Rudanella lutea DSM 19387: one gene and its partners. The protein of the gene in region 3 binds, or shares a complex with, the protein of the main gene of each other region. Links are inferred from orthologs where the notes say so. Each region holds a gene or a part of one and is shown on either strand. Other genes may lie near its edges.

Region 1 (6,809 bases), 2.1 Mb from region 3 along the record:
AAGGCGAAGCCCACAAACAAAACCGGAGCCACCCACCGAAACCGGTCGCGCCCGATGAGGGCGTAGAGCACATGCCCCCCGTCGAGCTGGCCAATCGGAATCAGGTTGAGCGATGTAAAAAACAAGGCCAGATACCCCGCCAGCAGGTACGGATAATGAATCATCTCGTAGGGGTGCGGCAACCGGGCGGGGTCGGCCACGTAGGTTTTGAAGAACCAGAACAGCAGGTTATCGCCAAAGCCGATAGCGCCCCCTTCGGGCAGGTTTTTGTACACGTACTGCCCGAAATACATGCCGTACTTCTTGTATTCGGGGTGAATAGTGAAAATATACGAGGGGTCGGGCAGGTTCGTAAAGCCGTACCAGAGCACAATCAGGGCCAGCACAAACCCCGCCAATGGCCCCGCAATACCAATATCAAAGTATTTACGGCGGCTGTTGATATAGTCCTGAATTCGGATAAACGCTCCCAGCGTGCCAATGCCCGTACTGCCAAACCAAAGCGGAATATAGTACGGCAGGGTAACCCGTACCCGGTTGGCTTTGGCCGTGAAATAATGGCCAAACTCGTGTACTGTCAGAATAGCCAGAAACGGAACCGAGTAGTGCAGACCTGCCCAAAACTCAGACCAGCCCATGGGAATCACTTTTTTTATCAGCGCGGGATCGTCGGTCAGCCACGATGTGGGAATAAACGACCGCCCAAACATCCACTCAGCACCCGCTAAGGTAGTGGTGATGAGCGTGACCAGGAAAAGCCCCCCGTGGATCAGGTACTTACGCATTCAATGTATGGATAAAGTTTGGCGCAGCCCCTTACAGGCCCTGCAAATAATCAATGATCGTTTTGGGCGGTACCACATGCACGGCCTCAATCCCCAACTGGGCGGCCGCTTCGATATTGGCCGCGTTGTCGTCGTAAAAAGCCGTTTCGGTAGGCTCCAGCCCCGCCTGGGTCAGCACGTGCTCGTAAATGGCGGGCGAGGGCTTAGCCATGCGAACGTCGTGCGAGTAAAACACCCGCTCAAAGAGGTCTTCGAGGGTTGGCTTACCCAGCGCAGTAAGCATTTTGTTGACCTGCCGGATATGAATGGCGTTGGTGTTGCTCAGCAAAAACAACCGATACTGGCCCGATGCCCGTAACTCCTCCAGCCGGTCGACACGCTCGACGGGCAGGTCGAGCAGGATCGAATTCCAGGTGGTGTCGATCACCTCGTCGGTCCACTCCTCGCTCGACGGTTGCCCCTGATTCCGAAGCAAATCGCGCACATGTTGCCGGAAGGCCGCATCGTCGACCATACCGGTTTCGTATTGCCGCCATAAATCGTGCTGTTTCCAAAGGGCGGTCACATCGGCTTCGGGCAGGCCCGCAAGCACCGAAAAATTACGGATTGGCGCACCCATGTCGATGGGGATAATCACGTCGCCAAGGTCAAAAATCAGATTTTTCAGCATACTATCAATAAGAGGACGGGGCTATACGCCCAACCAGATAACCCAGAAGCCAAAGATACCGTTAGATTTGCAGACAACCCTTTTTGTATGCCTTTTACCATCGACCTTTCCGATAAAGTGGTGCTGCTGACCGGCTCAACGGCCGGCATCGGGCTCGGAATTGCCCGGCAGTTTGCCCGCGCCGGTGCCCACGTGTCCGGTTGCGGCCTCGAATCCATCGAGCAGGCGGGCGAATTTATCCAGATTGTCCAGAGCGAATCAGGACAGACGCCCCTGTACGTACAGGCCGACGTTACTCAACCCGACGACTTAGCCCGGCTCGTGACCGAAACCGTTGCCCAATACGGGCGAATTGATATTCTGGCGTCGAATGCGGGCACCAACGTATTTGCGGGAATCGACGGCTGTTCGGCGGCCGAGTGGGAAATGAACCTGAATCTGAATCTGGCCTCGCATTGGCGGCTGGCCCGGCTTTGCAAGCCCTATCTGGAAACCGCGCCCGGCGGTGGGGTGATTGTGGTCAATGCGTCGTGCCATGCGTACAGCAGCCTGCCGGGCTGTTTTCCGTACAATGTAGCCAAAACGGCCCTGATGGGACTGGTACGCAGCCTGACGCTGGAGTGGAGCCCGGCTATTCGGACGGTGGGCGTAGCACCGGGATTTATCGACACCCGGCTCAACGAAGCCTGGTTCAATACTTTCCCGGACCCAGCCGCCGAACGAGCCCGCACCGAAGCGCAGTTTCCGATGCACCGATTAGGTACGCCCGATGAAATTGGCGGCTGGTTTGTATTTCTGGCAAGCGACTACGCCCGCTTCTCCGCCGGGCAAACCTACCTCATCGACGGGGGGCGGTCGGTCGTGATGATGTAAAAAAAAGGAGAAACGAGGAAAGGGAGAAGGGACGCAAGCGCGTCAATCCCCTTTCTCTCTTCTCCCTTTTCCTTTTTTATTCCAACACCACGCCCATGTTGCAGAACTTGTCGATGCGCTGACTAATGCGCTCCTGCGGGGTCAGGGCGTTGAGTTCTTCGAGGGTAGCCAGAATGACGGCTTTCAGAATATCGGCCATAGCGGCATGGTCGGTATGGGCGCCACCGATGGGCTCCTCCACGATACCGTCGATCAGGCCGGCCTGTTTCATGTCGCGGGCGGTGGGCTTCATGGCTTCAGCAGCCTGCTCTTTGTAGTTCCAGCTCCGCCACAGAATGGTCGAGCAGTTTTCGGGCGAAATTACCGAATACCAGGCGTTTTCGAGCATCAGCACGCGGTCGCCGATGGCAATGCCGAGGGCCCCGCCCGATGCTCCTTCACCAATAACAATACAGATAACGGGCACTTTGAGGGTCATCATCTCGCGCAGGTTGCGGGCAATAGCCTCACCCTGCCCGCGCTCTTCGGCCTCAAGGCCGGGGAAAGCGCCCGGCGTGTCGATCAGCGTAATAATGGGTTTGTTGAACTTCTCAGCCAACTGCATCAGACGCAGCGCCTTGCGGTAGCCCTCGGGGTTGGGCATCCCGAAATTGCGGTGCTGCCGCTGCTTGGTATTCCGGCCTTTCTGCTGCCCAATGATCATCACCGACTGTCCGCCGATTTCACCGAATCCACCCACCATGGCCGGATCATCGCGCACCGAGCGGTCGCCGTGGAGTTCGATAAACTGATCGCACATGCGCTCAATATAGTCGAGCGTATAAGGCCGGTCGGGGTGGCGCGACAACTGAACCCGTTGCCAGCGCGTCAGGTTCTGAAAAATCTCGAACTGAAGCTTATCAATGCTTTTTTCGAGTATGTCGACGGCATCGCTAACGTCTACACCGGTCCGTTCGGCTAATTTTCGGGTTTCTTCCAGTCGCGCTTCCAGATCAGCAATGGGCTTTTCAAAATCGAGGTAAGTTCTCATAAACACAGGAGAATGGAAGAAAGGATAAGGGAGAAAGAAGTGGGTTAGTCATCACAAACCCTCCTGTACCTTTCTGCCTATTCCCTTCTCCCAATTTAAAGTTCATACGTTTGTCCTTTGGTAGGAATTTCAACCTGATTGTAACCGACTTCGGCGAGGGCTTCCCTGAAGGCTTCCATACCCGACAGCTCGCCGTGTACCAGAAACACCTTCCGAAGCGAGTCGGCCGGTTGCATTTTGACGAAGTTAATCAGATCATTTTGGTCGCCATGCCCGCTGAACACGTCGATTTTCTCGACCCGCGCATTCACGGCCTGCTCTTTACCTTTGATGGTGAGCGTTGGCTGCCCGTTGAGCAAACGCCAACCCAGCGTGCCCTCGGCACAGTAGCCGATCATCAGAATGGTGCAATACGGATTACCAATGTTGGCGGCAATGTGGTGCTCCACGCGCCCGCCCTGCACCATGCCCGACGACGAGATGATAATGCAGGGTTCGTTGTAATCCGACACGGCCTTGCTCGCCTTAGTCGACTCCAGAAACGTGAAGTTTTCAAAATCGAACAGGGCTTCGTTTTCCTCGTAAAAATCGCGAGCCTCTTTGTTCAGCAAGCGAATATTTTTGGTGTACACCCGCGAGCTATCGTACGCCATCGGGCTATCCGAGAAAACCTTGATCGGCGGGAAGTTATGTTCCGAATACAGCTTGTTGAGCGTGTACAGCAGAGCCTGTGTGCGGCCCACACTAAACGAGGGGATAATCAGCCGACCCGGAATATCAATGCAGGTTCGCTTGATAACGTCGGCCAATGCTTCCTCCGGTGTCTCGGTATTTTCGTGGAGCCGGTTGCCGTAGGTGCTTTCGCAAATCAGATAGTCGACCGGGGGAACCGGAGCCGGATCAATGAGGAGCGGGTAATTTTTACGCCCAATATCGCCCGAGAAACAGATGCTTTTCCGCTCCCCGTTTTCAAATACGTTGATCACGATATGGGCGGCCCCGAGCAGGTGCCCGGCCGGGATAAAGGTAACGTCGAGCCCCTCATGCACCCGAAACCGCCGGTTAAACGCGATAGGCACTACGTTTTCCATAGCGTCGCGCACTTGCCGTTCCAGATACAAATCATTCTGCATCTTGGCCTGCCGGTCTTTTACCCGTTTTTTCTTACTCGCGTTGAGGTCGTTGATGCGCTTCTGGTTAATGGTAGCGGCATCTTTCAGGAGAATTTCAGTGAGCGCAAACGTTGGTTCGGTGCACAGGATCTGCCCTTCGTACCCCTCGCGGTAGAGGTTAGGCAGATTGCCCGAATGGTCAACGTGGGCGTGGGTCAGCAAAACAAGGTTAATACCAGAGGCCTCAAACGGAAAGAAACTGGTAGCTGGCGTGGTGGGAGGTGCCTGCCCGTTCGAGGAAGAACGTTCGAGGTCCGAACCGCAGTCGATCAGGATTCGGTAGTCGTCCTGAACTTCCAGCAGGTACATACTGCCCGTCACCTGCCGGGCGGCCCCCAGAAAAGATAACTTCATGTGTATCGTTTAAACGTCGTAGAGAACGCCGATACTGGATACTGCCCACCGGATTGCGGCCTGCCCCAACCGGTAGTCAATCTCCATTATCCAGCGTTCATGTATAAAAACACCCTTCGGGCGTATCAAATTCCGCTATTTTTGTCTTCCAGGGTTCAGTAACCCCAGGTTTGCAAAGTTACTAAGATAGAGCCGAATCGCCTAACCCGGCTTTAATGCCTCCATGCTTCCAGTTGCTTACTCCCATCGACTATACCTGACCTGTAGGTTAGTTTTGTCCATAAGCCTGATTCTGGGCTCATTCCCCCTTTGGGCCCAGTCAGGGGCCGACTCCACCAACACCCAACGGCTGCTGTTACTCCTCGATCAGTTTCAGCAGGGGCCCGTGGCCCGGCATGGCACGGTAGCCCTTTCGGTTCGGCGGGTGAGCGATGGCGAGCCACTTATCGGCTACAATTCACGCCAGAGCCTGTCGACTGCCTCGACGCTCAAACTGGTCACTACCGCTACCGCATTGGCCGTATTGGGTGGTACCTACTCGTACACCACCGTTCTGGAATACGACGGGCCACTCCGCGACAGTACGCTCACGGGCAACCTGTACATACGGGGTTCGGGCGACCCCTCGCTGGGTACCTGGCGGTATTCGGGTGGAGCCACACTGCGCTCACCCGACCTGCCTACCCTGCTGGGTATCTGGTCCGACGCGATTCGGCGGGCAGGCATCCGCCGAATTGAAGGTCGGGTAATTGGCGACGGGTCGATTTACAACGACCCACCCGTACCTGATACCTGGCCGTATGGCGATCTGGGCAATTATTACGGGGCCGGACTGAGTGGGCTCAATCTCAACGAGAACTTGTACCGGGTATTTTTCAGACCGGGTAAGACCGTTGGCGCGGCCGCAACCCTGCTCCGCACCGATCCGCCCCTGCCCTATCTGACCTTGCACAATACCGTATCGACCGATGCCGCCGACACGGGCGATCAGGTCAATATTTACGGTGCTCCGCTCGCCAATCAGCAGTGGCTCACGGGCAAAATTCCAATCGACAGCAAGGAGTTTAGCGTCAAAGGCTCGCTACCCGACCCAGCTTATTTTGCGGCCTACGCCCTCACCGAGCAACTCCGGCGAGATAGTGTCCGGGTGGGCAACGAGCCCGCAGCCTACGGATCGGGATTACCCGCGCCCAAACCGACGGGCCGACGTACACTTCTGTACACCCACCGTTCCCCAGCGCTGACCGAGCTGGCACAACAAACCAACTTTCAGAGTGTGAACCTCTACGCCGAAGCCCTGCTCCGAACGGCGGCCCTGCGGCTCAATCCGGGCGTTCGGAACACCGACGAAGCCGTGGAAACGGTGGCTAAATTCTGGCGGGGCAAAGGCGTTAACCTCGACGGATTCCGGATGCGCGACGGCAGCGGCCTATCCACCGTGGGCGGGTTATCGGCCGACAATATGACGGGAATTCTGGCCCGAATGGGTACCGAACGTACGTTCCCGGCCTTCTACGAAACCATTCCGGTGGTGGGGCAGTCGGGCACGGTGCGGAGCCTGGCGCGCAACACGGCAGCCGCGGGGAATGTGCGGGCCAAGAGTGGGTCGATTGAGGGAGTGCGGGCCTATGCAGGCTACTTCACGGCGGCTGATGGCGAACTGATGACTTTTTCGGTTATGGTAAACCGGTTTACGCCGGGTCAGAACCGGGCGCTAACGGCCCAGCTGGAGCGGATTCTGGCGGCAATGGTACAACTGAACGGGAAGAAGGAGTAAGCAGTAAACCCTCGTCGTCGGTTTCGGCCATGGCCAGTTTTTCGGGAAGAATGAGGTCAAACGTAGCCCCTTCGCCCGGCTTGCTGTGGGCTCTGATGTAGCCCTGATGCGCCATCACAATCCGCTTGCAAACAGCCAGACCAATGCC
Region 2 (6,728 bases), 160 kb from region 3 along the record:
GGGCAACTTGTACTACAAAGGCAAAATGATTGTTGAAGGCTACGCTTCAGCGGCTTAATATCAGCCATTTACGTGTGCCTGTACATAAAGTATTTCGCAGCAGTCTTCCGGGAAGATGAACGCGAAATACTTTTTTATTGTCTGGTACCTGCTATTTTTACGCGATTATTCCCTTTACATCACGAGCCGCGTCGGCTCCGACGCCTTAACTGAGTCAATGAAAATTGCAGTGGACATAATGGGTGGTGATTTTGCTCCGGAGGCTATCGTCGAAGGAGTCGCAATGGCCGCTACCAGTTTACCCAAAGACGTACAGCTTGTTTTGATTGGGCAGCAACGGGTTATTGAAACCTTATTGCCCAAGTACGCAACCGAGCCCCTTTCGAACATCGAGATTGTCCACGCCGAGGATGTTATCGAAATGGGTGAGCACCCAACAAAGGCCCTTTCTCAGAAGCCCAATTCCAGCATTGGAGTTGGGTTTAAGCTTTTGAAAGAAAAACAAGTCGACGCTTTTTGCAGTGCAGGCAACACAGGGGCGATGCACGTAGGCGCTCTGTTCAGCATCAAAGCCATCGAAGGGGTCATGCGCCCCTGCATCGCGGGTTTTGTCCCCCAGTTAAGTGGTGGACACGCCGTTATGCTCGACATTGGTGCCAATGCCGACTGTAAACCCGAGATGCTCGCTCAGTTTGGCGAAATCGGGTCGGTATATGCTCAGGCGACGTTTGGTATCGAAAACCCACGGGTCGCCCTGATGAATATTGGTTCAGAAGAACAGAAGGGGTCGTTGGTTGCGCAGGCAGCCTATCAGTTGCTGAAAGAAAGCCGTCGGATCAACTTCGTTGGTAACATAGAAGGCAACGACATGTTTTTCGACAAGGCGGATGTGATTGTCACCGACGGTTTTACCGGAAATGCCCTGTTCAAACTGGGTGAGTCGATTTACGCTCTGACGAAGAAGCGGGGGATCAGCGACGAATTTCTTGACAAGACAAACTACGAGTCGGTAGGCGGAAGCCCCATTGTAGGCGTCAACGGCAACGTCATTATCGCCCACGGAATTTCATCAGCTTTAGCTATCAAAAATATGATCGGGCTTGCTATACGGCAGGTTCAATCAGACGCATATAATAAAATTGCGCAAATGCTCAGTTGACAGTTATCAATGAACAGTTAACAACGAACAGTGTGCACTCTTACCAGCCCTTGTTCGTTGTTAACTGTTCATTGATAACTGCACACTGTTCGTTGTTAACTGCTCACTGTAATGATGAAAGCGGCAATTACGGGCGTTCACGGTTATGTTCCTGAGTACGTGCTTACCAACGCGGAACTGGAGAAAATGGTGGACACCAACGACGAGTGGATCACGAGTCGGACGGGTATCAAAGAACGCCGGATCCTGAAAGGGGAAGGCATGGGTTCGTCGCACATGGGCGCGAAAGCGGTACAGGGCCTACTCGAAAAGACCAATACCAAACCCGAAGAAGTTGATCTTCTCATTTGCGCAACGGTAACACCCGATTATGTGTTTCCGGCAACGGCCAACCTGATTTGTGATATGGTTGGTATTCGGAATGTGGGAAGCTTCGATATTCAGGCGGCCTGCTCGGGCTTTTTGTACGCACTCACCACCGGTACCCAGTTTATCGAATCGGGTAAATACAAGAAGGTAATCGTAGTAGGTGCCGATAAAATGTCGGCTATCGTTGATTACACCGACCGTACCACCTGTGTTCTTTTTGGCGATGGGGCCGGAGCTGTATTGCTCGAGCCTGCAGAAGAAGGGTTCGGCGTTTTGGACTCCATTCTACGGTCCGACGGGAGCGGTCAGATTCACCTCTTCCAGAAAGCTGGGGGAAGCCGTTACCCACCCACGCACGAAACCGTTGAAAAACGGTGGCACTACGCGTATCAGGACGGCCCCTCGGTGTTCAAGTTTGCAGTCAAGAATATGGCCGACGTATCGGCCGAAATCATGGAGCGTAATCAGCTGAAGGGCGAAGAGGTAGCCTGGCTGGTGCCGCATCAGGCCAACAAGCGAATCATTGACGCTACGGCTAACCGCATGGGTGTTGGACCTGAGCGGGTCATGATGAATATTCACAAGTACGGTAACACAACCGCAGCTACTATTCCACTCTGCCTGTTCGATTACGAGTCGCAGCTAAAAAAAGGAGATAACCTGATTCTGGCCGCCTTCGGAGGAGGATTCACCTGGGGCTCGGTTTACGTGAAGTGGGCATATTAAACGGGTTTTCAGTTTATGGTTATCAGTTTTCAGTTGTTTACATGGAAAGCTGTGAACCAAAACTGAAAACGTTAAACTGAAAACTGAAAACTTATCAAAATGGCAACAACCGCAGACATACGCAACGGTTTAGTCTTAAACTTCAACAACGACTTATTCCAGATTACGGAATTTCAGCATGTTAAGCCGGGCAAAGGAGCCGCTTTTGTACGCACCAAGCTCAAAAGCCTGACAACTGGTCGGGTAATTGATAACACCTTCAACTCAGGCGTTACTATCTATCCTGTTCGGGTAGAGCGTCGGAAGTTCCAGTTCCTCTACAAAGACGAATCTGGGTACAACTTCATGGATCAGGAATCGTTTGACCAGATTAACCTCGACGAGAAGCTGGTTGATGGTGCCGATCTGATGAAAGAAGGTCAGGAGGTTGAAATTCTGATTAATGCCGAAAACGAAACGCCCCTGACCTGCGAACTTCCACCGTTTGTAGAACTCGAAGTCACTTACGCCGAGCCGGGTATTCGGGGTGATACGGCCAACAGCCCTAAGAAGCGGGTTGAAGTGGAATCGGGCGCCAAAATCATGGTTCCCCTTTTCATTGAGCAGGGCCAGAAGATTCGGGTTGATACCCGTACGTACGATTATGTTGAGCGCGTGAAATAAAACAGGAAGCCTGTACTGATGAGCAGTCGCCAGAGTCACAGCACTTTCGGCCTAACCACTCTTCAGCCCAGACTCCTCTCTCCTACTTTATGGATACCAGAGACATTCAAAAACTGATCGACTTCATCGCCCAGTCGGGCCTCGACGAAGTCAATGTAGAGACCAACGATCTGAAGATCAGCGTTAAGCGCAATAGCGCCACGCCAGCGGCTCCAGCACCAGCTCCACAAGCTCCAGCGGCACCTGTAGCAGCCCCCGCCCCACAGGCTTCGGCTCCCGCACCCGTTGCGGCAGCACCTGCGCCCAAAGCAGCCGACACATCGAACTACATCACGATTAAGTCGCCCATGATTGGTACGTTCTACCGCTCTTCAAACCCGGAAACCCCGGCATTTGTCGAGATCGGCGATGAAGTGAAGGCAGGTAAAGTGGTGTGTATCATCGAGGCCATGAAGCTCTTCAACGAGATCGAGTCAGAAGTTTCAGGCCGTATCGTGAAGGTACTGGTTGAAAACGCTACGCCCGTCGAGTACGACCAGCCTCTATTCCTTGTAGAACCAAACTAAAGAGTGAGAGAGTGAGAGAGCGAAAGAGTGGATAGGTGCTACAGCATCATTTGCTCATTTCGTATTGTCGCTCTTTCACTCTTTCTCTCTTTCACTCATTATGTTTAAGAAAATCCTGATCGCTAACCGGGGAGAAATCGCGCTGCGTATCATCCGGACTTGCCGCGAAATGGGCATCAAAACGGTGGCTGTTTACTCAACAGCCGATCGTGATAGCCTGCATGTGCGCTTCGCCGACGAGGCTGTGTGTATTGGCCCGCCGGTGAGTAAGCAGTCGTACCTGAATATTCCAAACATTATCTCGGCGGCTGAAATTACCAACGCCGACGCCATTCACCCTGGCTACGGTTTCTTATCTGAAAACGCGGAGTTCTCACAAATTTGCGCCGACTACGGCATCAAGTTTATCGGTGCTACAGCCGAACAGATCAACGGAATGGGCGACAAGGCTACGGCCAAGGCGACCATGAAAGCGGCCGGTGTACCGGTTATTCCTGGCTCAGAAGGTCTGCTCGAATCCATTGAAGAAGGCAAGAAACTGGCTGAAGAAATTGGCTACCCCGTCATCATCAAAGCAACGGCCGGGGGTGGCGGTCGGGGTATGCGGATTATCAAGACCGAGGCCGATTTCGAAAAAGCCTGGAACGACGCCCGTACCGAAGCCGGTGCCGCTTTTGGCAATGACGGTCTTTACCTAGAGAAGTTCGTAGAAGAACCCCGCCACATCGAAATTCAGATTGTGGGCGATCAGTACGGGAAAGTGTGTCACCTGTCGGAGCGAGATTGCTCTATTCAGCGTCGTCACCAGAAACTGGTTGAGGAAACCCCTTCTCCTATTGTTTCGGCCGAACTGCGCGAAGAAATGGGTCAGGCGGCTATCAAAGGCGCGCAAGCCATCGGGTACGAAGGTGCTGGTACGGTTGAGTTTCTGGTTGATAAATACGGCAAGTTCTATTTCATGGAAATGAACACCCGTATTCAGGTGGAACACCCCATTACGGAGGAAGTTACCGATTTTGACCTCATCAAGGAACAGATCAAGGTAGCGGCCGGCACCGAGATTTCAGGACGTAATTACACGCCGAAACTGTACTCAATGGAGTGCCGGATCAACGCCGAAGATCCCGCCAACGGATTCCGTCCGTCGCCCGGTAAGATTACCAACCTTCACCTACCGGGTGGTCACGGTGTTCGGATCGATAGCCACGTGTACGCAGGCTATACCATTCCGCCAAATTATGATTCCATGATTGCCAAGTTGATTGTAACGGGGCAATCGCGCGAGGAAGTCATTACGCGTATGAAGCGGGCTTTGCAGGAGTTTGTGATCGAAGGGATCAAAACGACCATTCCGTTCCATATCAAGCTGATGGACGACCCGAAGTTCAAGTCGGGTCAGTTTACAACGGCGTTCCTTGAAGGGTTCGATTTCTCGAACCTCTAAGGATTTCTTCCGATATAAAACCGGCCTCCGGTTGCTGAGTTGTCGTTTGACGGCTCAGCAACCGGAGGCCGGTTCTTTTTTGGGCCTGGCCGTGATTAATATGCGCCCTTGTTGCGGTGATCGAAGCGTTTTTGCTGAACCGGGTTGAGCGGAATATTCATCCCGTTGGTACTCCGAAGCCAGGTGAACACCTCGCCCCGGAGTTGTTTGGCGATTTCCTGATGGGCTGGACTTTTGATGAGGTTATTCACCTCGCCGGGGTCATTCTGTAAGTCATACAGCTCATTGGTGTCCCATACGCCGTAATTGAAAATGTACTTGTACCGGTCGGTACGCACCGCGTACATGGTCGGCGTTTGTGGAAAATCGATTTCCCAGTAATACTCGTAAAACGCCCGATCGCGCCACGGGCGGCCTGCTCCATCGGTCGATTGGCCCTGTAGAATAGGCAGAAACGAGTTACCCTGCATTTGCGTCGGCTTGGGCAGGCCCGCATAGGCTAAAAACGTAGGGGCAATATCGATGTTCTGAATCACCTGCTTCACTTTGGTTTGAGGCTTCACCAAGTCCGGGCAGCGCACCAGCAGCGGTACCCGCATCGACTCTTCGTAGGCGTGCCGTTTATCAATCAGGCCACGCTCCCCGAAACTAAAACCGTTGTCGCCCATGTACACCAGCATCGTATTCTGGTCGAGGCCATTGTCTTCCAGCCACTTCAGTACCCGTCCCACACTGTCGTCGACCCCAAGTAGGGTTTCGGCGTAGCGACGGTAAAAGTTGTTGAAATCCATCTGACCGTGGTACATGTAATCGACACCATGCCAGCTGCCGCGCTGTTGTTTTACCCAGTTCGGAATACCCGCCAGATTTGCCTTTACAGCGCCCATTTCGGGGCTACGGCCTGCGTTGGCGCCCCCACCCCAAACCTTACTGGTATCGGTTGCTGTCAGGTACATGGTTTCGGGATAGTTGATCGGCATTTTGGCATAGGTGTCACGGTGCCGCCTGGCCGGTTCAAACATGGCATGTACCGCTTTGTGCGACAGGTAGAGGCAAAACGGCTTCGTCTTGTCCAGCGTATTCATCCACTTAATGGCATAATCCGTCAGCAGATCAGTTGTGTTGCTGCTATCGGTATAAGCCACCTGCTTACCGTTGATGTTGAAGCGAGGGTTATAGTAATCGCCCTGCCCTTTAAAACTCAGCCAATAATCGAAACCCGGCTGGGGCGCATCGTCGGTATTACCCATGTGCCACTTACCCAGAAACGCCGTTTTATAACCCGCTTTCTGCAAATACTGCGGAAAAAACTTCAGGTCGGAAGGCATGGGCGCAAAGTTGTCGATCACCCGGTGGGTATGCGCGTACTGCCCGCTGAGGATACTGGCCCGGCTGGGCGAGCACAGAGCCGTCGATACAAACGCATTTTGTACGTGTGCGCCCTCATACGCCAATCGGTCAAGGTTGGGCGTCTTCAGGCCGGCTACCTTTCCCGTAAAACCCATAAAGTCGTACCGGTGGTCGTCGGCCAGAATGAAAATTATGTTCTTGGGCTTACTGGGCGGAGTGAGTGATGATCGGAAGGCCGGCAAACCCAATATGAGCGCCAACATGGCTCCAATCGACAGCAGAGGTAGTTTCATAACACAAGACAGTTTTATCGTCTGTACAAGGCTAAAAAAGGCATTACATACCGGTCTGAATACAAAAACGCCCGGCCGATTAGCTCAGCCGGGCGTTTTCATGAAAATTATAACCTCTGCTCACTCTCCTTTTACAGAGTCCACAAATGCTTTGATCT
Region 3 (6,902 bases):
ATGCATTCTTTTTTTCGGGCCGATTGAGCCGGATTGTCAGCACGTGATCATCAACCGAAGTAAGCAGGTAACGGAAGCTGATTTTGTTGAAATGGGCAACCTGCCCGGCGGTGTAAAGCATGGAATCTGACGATTAACAAACAAATGAAGTGTCACTATACGAAAGATATAGGTTAGGCAGTTAGTAACATAACGTTTCCTTCCCAATCCCTATCACATCATGAAAACGGTTACCGTTTGGGCTTTGTGTTGCGCCTTAGCCCTGCCAACTTGTGCGTCGCATTTACTCGGCGGGCAGATTCAGGCCCGCAACACCACAGGCAACACCTACGAGATTACTGTTGTTTTGCTCCTCGACGGCACTAACGCGCAGGGGCCCGCCGAAACCAGCACCATTCCGCTCTGCCCAGGCGATGGCAGCACCATAACCCTCACGCGAGCGGGTCAGCGTTTGGTCGAACCGTCTATCTCCGAAAACGTGTACCGAGCCTCCTACACCTACGCCGGGCCGGGCGTGTACCGTCTGAGTATCCAGCTTCCCAACCGCACTACCAACATCAACGCCAGCCCGCCGGTTGAGGCTCCTTTTGTGCTGTCTACGACGGTTCAGGCCACGGGAAACCTCCGCAACGCAACCCCTGTTTTTGAACCTACGACCGATTTCTGGCAGGTAAGCACCAACCAGCGCACCAGCCTCCGGTTTCGTTTTGTTGATGCAGATAACGACAGCCTATCGTATGCGATTGCGCGCCCACTCAGCGCGGCAACGGGCAGCGGCTGTACTACCCCCGTTGCGCTTAATGCCTACCAGTTTCCAAACGATGTGGTCCGCGCTGGCACATACAAGCTCGACAGCCGAACGGGTCAGCTGATTTGGGACGCCCCCACCCGCGCCGGGCAGTACAGCGTCGCTGTAGTGATTCGGGAGTGGCGAAACGGAGTACAAATTGGCGAAACATACGCCGAAACAGTGGTGCGGGTGCAGGATAAAGGCGGCCCAACGTCGACCCTCCCCCCCTACGAACCGGCTACGGAGAATAGCCTGGTTACGGGCACCGGCCCCGACTCGAAAGTGGCCTTTTGGGCGTCGCCAAACCCCATGCAGCACCAGCTCACGGTACAACTTCAGCTCAATGCCGCCCAAACGGTCTCGTTACATCTTTACAGTCTCGCGGGACATTCGGTAGCCTCGGCCGAGCTCACCACTCCCCAACGCGACCATACGCACACATTTGAAGTAGGCAACCTGCCCGCAGGTCTGTATATTTTGAAAGCAAACGTAGATGGACGTGTTGTGAGCCGGACCGTATTGAAACAGTAATCAGAGCAACGACTTCCAGGTGCCTTTGATCCGGTTGTACTTCAGCGTACTGGGCAGGGCTTTCCACCAGTATTTGGAAATCTCGACGGCGAAAGACGGCTGCATGTAGCAGTTGATCGCGCAGCCCTCGCATTGCGGCAACCGGCCCTCCAGCGCCACCAACTCCTGCACCTCAGTTGACCGATAGAGGTCGTACAGCTTCCCTTCGATTGGAAACTCCTGTAAACCAAGATGGTAGCACGGCAGCACCAGCTTGTTTTCGGGCGAAATCACCAGTGTAGTACTGGCGGCCCGGCACACCGGCTTGTCAATGTGGTTGCCGCCATCGCGCCGGAGCTGCACAAAGCCGTCGTTGAGGTACACATTTTTTCGGCGGCCCCACTCGGTTAGCTTGCGCAGGCTTTCGTCGGAAAACTGTCCGCCGGTAGCCACCTCATTGTACGCAAAAACCGGATTCAGGATTAAAACGAGGTTGTTAGGCTTGCAGATGGTCTCGTAAACCGCGCCAATCTGATCAATGTTGTGCTCAAACACGGTAAACAGAATGTCGGGGCGCTCACCCAACGAACGGGCCACCGCAATCGACTCCATCACCTTATCGAAACATTTTACGCCCCGCAGCCGGTCGTGTTCTTCGGCAATGGGCGAATCGAGCGAAAAGTGCAGCATATCGACCAGCCCCCGCAGCCGCTCAGCCTGTTTGGGGTACAGCAATCCGTTGGTCGTGACGGTTGTAATAAATCCCTGTTTTTTGGCCTCAGCCAGCAATCCGTCGAGCTGCCGGTGCAACAGCGGTTCGCCCCCCGTAAAGTCGACCACCCGCACCCCCAGCCGACGCAGGTCGCGGAGGTTTTCGGCCACATTTTCGGGAGTTACATAGGGCGAGGGCCGTTCCCAGATGTCGCAAAAACCGCAGGTCGCATTACAGCGATACGTGACGTAGTAATTGCACAAAACCGGATGACGAACCAGGCGCATAAACGGGGAGAAAAGAAAAGGGAGAAGGCATAAGGGCAAACGGGCATGAATCCCTTCGCCTTTTTACCTTCTCCCCTCCGGCAATTATTTCAGCATCTGCAACAGGCTCGACAGCTTGTCTTTCAGGTCTTTCCGATCAACAATAAAGTCGAGGAAGCCATGCTCAAGTACAAATTCAGCGCTCTGGAACCCTTTGGGCAGGTCTTTACCGATGGTTTCGCGGATAACCCGCGGGCCGGCAAAACCGATCAGGGCACCCGGCTCGGCAATGTTGAAATCGCCCAGCATGGCAAAGGAAGCCGTTACGCCCCCCGTGGTAGGGTCGGTCAGCAGAGAGATGTATGGAATTTTTGCTTCGGCGAGCAGCGCCAGCTTGGCTGATGTTTTGGCCATCTGCATGAGCGAGAAGCCTGCCTCCATCATCCGGGCACCACCCGAGCGCGAAATCATCAGAAAAGGCGTATTGGTATTGAGCGAATGATCGATAGCCCGGGCAATTTTCTCACCCACCACTGAACCCATTGACCCTCCGATAAACCCAAAGTCCATGCAGGCAATGGTGATCGGCGCTTCGTTCATAGGCCCGTAAGCCGTCCGGACGGCATCGCGCAGGCCCGTTTTACTGATCGTGCTTTTCACCCGGTCCGGGTACGCCTTTGTATCGACAAAGTTGAGCGGATCGGCTGAGATCATGGTTGCATCCAGTTCGGTAAACTGATTGTCGTCGAACAGGATAGAGAAGTAGGCGTCCGAGCCGATTTTTTCGTGAAAATTGCAGTGTACACAGGTGTACGCGTTGAGCTTATGCTCGCGGGTGTGCATCACTTTTTTGCAATTCGGGCACTGGTACCACAACCCATCGGGGGCTTCCCGCTTCATTTCGGTCGGGGTTTGGATACCCTTATCTTTGCGTATAAACCAAGACATTGATTTCGGTAGTTGAATCGTTCCGGGGCGACAAAGATACGCTTTTCTTAAGAGCGAAAGAGCGAATCGCCGAAAGAGTGATTGTAGAGACTACCCAAGCCACCCCACGCAGCCTGGTAGCTATGTCTCAAAGCATCAGATAATACTGCCGCTTCCCCGGCTCGAACCGCTCAATGGCATACCGCAGACTGGTGCGGGGCAATTGCCGGATATGATCGTGCAGAAACTCTTCGAGGGCTTCGGGGTTCCGTTTACCAGCTTCGCGCAGCATCCAGCCGATTGCTTTATGGATCAGATCATGGCGGTGGCTGGCCATTCGTTCGGCCAGGGCGAAGGTGTCGGTGAGTTGCCCTTTTCGGATAAACGCCAGCGTGGAAACCATCGCTATCCGTTGGCTCCAGAGATGCCCGGTGTCGGCCAGGGTGTATAATAACGATCGGTCTTCGTTCAGCAAGGCCTCTCCCACAATAGCCGGACAGCTCGAATCGACCAGATCCCAGTTGTTTACCCATGCCACGCTCGCCAGATACCGTTCCAGAATTTCGGTTTGAGCCACGGGGCCACCTTTTCGGCTTTGTTGAACCCATATCAGCAACCCAACCATCCGGCATTCATGGTAGCTATCGCGCACCAGTTGTTCCGTTTGCTCCATAGGCAACTGACGGAATTGGCGTGCTATAGCATGTTGTTGCGGCATGGATAACCCCAGAAACTGGTCGCCCTCGGCGTATTGGCCCGGCCCAGTCTGGAAATACCGGGCCACAAACGACGCTCGTTCAGGCTGTTGCAGGGCCATGAGTTGTCTCTTTACCTCGGCGGCATTCATTTACGTAGGTTCTGCTTTGGATAACTTGTCTAAAGGTCGTGATAGACGCAGCCCCACCCCGAATGAATGACCCATCTACACGAAAAAGCCCGCTCGAAGTTATTCGAGCGGGCTCAGGAGGTATGTTAGTCGTCTTAGTCGCCCAACCGGTACCGCACCAGCTCCCCTTCCGGGATCAGCTGCATGTCGTACAAGGCAATTTTATGACGCAGGTAAGCCGGTGTTTCGAGATCACGCTCGGGAATCCGGTTATTATAAAAATCGTCGATCATCCGCTGGATATGCTCATTGTCGCCAGCGTTGTGCACTTCAATCAACACCTCAGGCGTGATTTTGTGCGTCTGCGGCATCCGGTCGCCCCGGCCGGGCACCACAATCACATCAGCACCCACGTTCACCGAGCGAGTTGGAATCTGGTCTTCAAACACGCCGGGGAGCGCCTTTTCGTTCGCTTCCTCTTCAATGGCGGCCAATACCAGTTTCTCCGACTCAGCGCCCCCCAGTTCAATTGGGGCCTCTGCCACAGGCTCCTCGTCGCGGGTTGCTACTGTCGTCTTTTCGTCTCGGGCATCTGTCTTTTTGTCGTCTACGTTCTCGCTGGGGGTTATGCCATTGGGCGTCAAAATCTGCCCAATGTCATTGATTGGCTCAAAGCCAGCGGCAATAATCGTGACCCGCAACTTAGAGCCCAGAGTCTTGTCCACAATGGCACCAACTTTCACCATTTTGGCCTCGGCCTGGATTTTCTCGGCCACGTACTTCGAGATGATGGTCATCTCGTTCATTTTCATGGCGTGTTCTTTGCTTGAGGCAATCGTCAGCAGGACTTTTTTGGCCCCGCGAATGTCACGATCGTTCAACAAAGGCGAATTGAGGGCAGCTTCAATGGCCGACAGCGCCCGGTTTTCACCGTCTGCTTCGGCCGACCCCATCACCGACTGACCGGCATTGCTCAACACCTTCTTCACGTCGGCAAAGTCGGCGTTGATATCCCCCTGAGTGGTGATGATCTCGGCAATACTTTTCACCGCATTAGCCAGCACGTTATCGGCATGACCATAGGCTTCGGTCCAGTCGAGATCGCCATAAAGCTCGGCCAGTTTATCATTCAGTACCACCAGCACCGTATCGCAGCTTTCTTTGAGCCGCTCGATGCCTTTCATGGCCTGTTCTTTCTTTTCAGTGCCTTCGTACCAATACGGTGCCGTTACAACAGCCACGGTCAGCAGCTTCAGTTCACGCGCCACTTCGGCCACAACCGGTGCAGCCCCCGTACCCGTACCACCGCCCATACCGGCCGTGATAAAGACCATTTTGGTTGGTGCAGCCAGCAGGTTACGAATCTCGTCGATTCCATCGCGGGCGGCTTTCTCACCGGCTTCGGCCTCTGTACCAGCCCCCAGTCCGTCGCCCAACTGAAGCTTAGTCGGAACAGGAGAGGCCATCAGTGCCTGCCGGTCAGTATTGCAAACGGCAAAACTGACGTCTTTAACGCCCATTTTCCACATGTGCTTAACGGCATTGCCGCCCGCACCACCCACACCAATGACCTTGATGATCGGGCCGTTTTCGTCCGGAATTTCGTAAGCGTATCCGTGATCAAGCATCGTGTTCATAGGGTGTCAGTCGTTCTGGTATGAGGTACAAGTTAATAGGTGTCCTTCTTTTCAATGAAATCATCACTTGAAAAGATCCGTTTAAGTTTGGCGAACCAGCCTTCTTTGGGGGCCTCTTCGGGCTCTGCAGCAGGCCGGTACGGTTGTTTGGCCGTTGGTGGAGTACTGGCTTTGGGGGCTTCAGAGGTCCGGGCGGGGTCGCTGATAAAGCTTACTCGCTCATCGACCTGCCGGAAACCAGCCCAAACCAAGCCCAATGCCGTTGCGTATGCCGGATCGCTCACCAGATCAGCCCGGCCGTTGTGCTCCAGCCACTCGGGGTAACCCACGCGTACATCCATCCCCGTGACCCGCTTAAAAATGGCCTCGATGTTGGGCGTCGATGCGGTTCCTCCCGTCAGAACAATACCCGCCAGCAGTTTATGCTCAAAACCTGACCGCAGAATTTCGGCCTGTACCAATGCCGCAATCTCCTTCAGCCGATCTTCCATGATGAGCGACACATTCCGCAGCAGCACATCCTTATGTTTGCGATTGACCAACCCCGGCACCGAAACTACCTCGTTCAGGCGGCTATCGGTCGGGTTAGCATTCCCAAACTGTACTTTGATCTGCTCGGCATGGTTGCTCAATACCTTGCACCCTTGTTCAATATCGTTCGTCAGGCTGTTGCCGGCCCACGGTAAAATCGAAATATACCGCAACACATTGCGGTGATAAATAGCAATATCCGTTGTGCCGCCACCAATGTCGACCAGCGCCACGCCAGCCTGCTTTTCGTCTTCGGTCAGCACAGCCATTCCCGACGCCAGCACCGACAGCACGAGCTGATCGCGTTTCAGGGAGCTATTCGCGGCCCGCTCAATGCACTTCTTGGTGTTCAGTGCGGCATTGGCCGGGGCCATAATAATCTGAAAATCGGCCCCCAGCTTTACACCATTCCGCCCTACGGGGTCTTCAATACCCGGCTCACTATCGACCGTAAAGTCCATGGGCAATACATGCACGATTTCGTTACCCGGCGGAATTACCGTCTTGTACATATCGCGCAGCAAATGATCGATGTCAGTCGGTGTTACTTCGTCGCCGGGCGAACTCCGGGTGATACTGCCGATCTGACGACGCGCACTAATGGTGTTGCTACTAAAACCAACGTTGACAATACCAATGTCTATATCAGCCTGATTACCAGCCTCTTCGATAGCCTGGTTAATGGCTGACACCGTTTTGTTTA

Evidence for each region.
Region 1: the proteins of accD (region 3) and RUDLU_RS0105590 are in contact, whole or in part, in a solved structure (PDB 8UXZ), measured with the Escherichia coli proteins. The link is inferred for Rudanella lutea DSM 19387 from one-to-one orthologs.
Region 2: the proteins of accD (region 3) and accB are in contact, whole or in part, in a solved structure (PDB 8UXZ), measured with the Escherichia coli proteins. The link is inferred for Rudanella lutea DSM 19387 from one-to-one orthologs.

The regions. Positions count from the first base shown.
Region 1 is NZ_KB913013.1:1,302,551-1,309,359, forward strand. What follows is about bases 1,382-4,241. They hold RUDLU_RS0105590 (acetyl-CoA carboxylase carboxyltransferase subunit alpha), read right to left. Parts: upstream 3,359-4,241; coding sequence 2,405-3,358; downstream 1,382-2,404. Other genes in these bases: RUDLU_RS0105580 (HAD family hydrolase), read right to left, coding at 1,382-1,455; RUDLU_RS0105585 (SDR family oxidoreductase), read left to right, coding at 1,543-2,328; RUDLU_RS0105595 (MBL fold metallo-hydrolase RNA specificity domain-containing protein), read right to left, coding at 3,454-4,241. In the rest of the region: RUDLU_RS0105575 (site-2 protease family protein), read right to left, coding at 1-785; more of RUDLU_RS0105580, read right to left, coding at 817-1,381; more of RUDLU_RS0105595, read right to left, coding at 4,242-4,884; dacB (D-alanyl-D-alanine carboxypeptidase/D-alanyl-D-alanine endopeptidase), read left to right, coding at 5,159-6,661; RUDLU_RS0105605 (sensor histidine kinase), read right to left, coding at 6,576-6,809. UniProt on the Escherichia coli protein: Component of the acetyl coenzyme A carboxylase (ACC) complex. First, biotin carboxylase catalyzes the carboxylation of biotin on its carrier protein (BCCP) and then the CO(2) group is transferred by the carboxyltransferase to acetyl-CoA to form malonyl-CoA.
Region 2 is NZ_KB913013.1:3,216,584-3,223,311, forward strand. The notes cover bases 1,966-4,744. They hold accB (acetyl-CoA carboxylase biotin carboxyl carrier protein), read left to right. Parts: upstream 1,966-3,006; coding sequence 3,007-3,483; downstream 3,484-4,744. Other genes in these bases: RUDLU_RS0113260 (beta-ketoacyl-ACP synthase III), read left to right, coding at 1,966-2,254; efp (elongation factor P), read left to right, coding at 2,354-2,917; accC (acetyl-CoA carboxylase biotin carboxylase subunit), read left to right, coding at 3,584-4,744. Also shown: rpmF (50S ribosomal protein L32), read left to right, coding at 1-58; phosphate acyltransferase PlsX, read left to right, coding at 218-1,159; more of RUDLU_RS0113260, read left to right, coding at 1,271-1,965; more of accC, read left to right, coding at 4,745-4,927; RUDLU_RS0113280 (sulfatase family protein), read right to left, coding at 5,023-6,570; trpA (tryptophan synthase subunit alpha), read right to left, coding at 6,691-6,728. UniProt on the Escherichia coli protein: This protein is a component of the acetyl coenzyme A carboxylase complex; first, biotin carboxylase catalyzes the carboxylation of the carrier protein and then the transcarboxylase transfers the carboxyl group to form malonyl-CoA.
Region 3 is NZ_KB913013.1:3,373,844-3,380,745, reverse strand. Bases 1,306-4,258 are described here. They hold accD (acetyl-CoA carboxylase, carboxyltransferase subunit beta), read right to left. Parts: upstream 3,227-4,258; coding sequence 2,384-3,226; downstream 1,306-2,383. Other genes in these bases: ftsZ (cell division protein FtsZ), read right to left, coding at 4,187-4,258; RUDLU_RS0113865 (DNA alkylation repair protein), read right to left, coding at 3,354-4,052; RUDLU_RS0113875 (radical SAM protein), read right to left, coding at 1,322-2,299; RUDLU_RS0113880 (T9SS type A sorting domain-containing protein), read left to right, coding at 1,306-1,321. Also shown: RUDLU_RS0113885 (enoyl-CoA hydratase/isomerase family protein), read right to left, coding at 1-121; more of RUDLU_RS0113880, read left to right, coding at 221-1,305; more of ftsZ, read right to left, coding at 4,259-5,668; cell division protein FtsA, read right to left, coding at 5,701-6,902.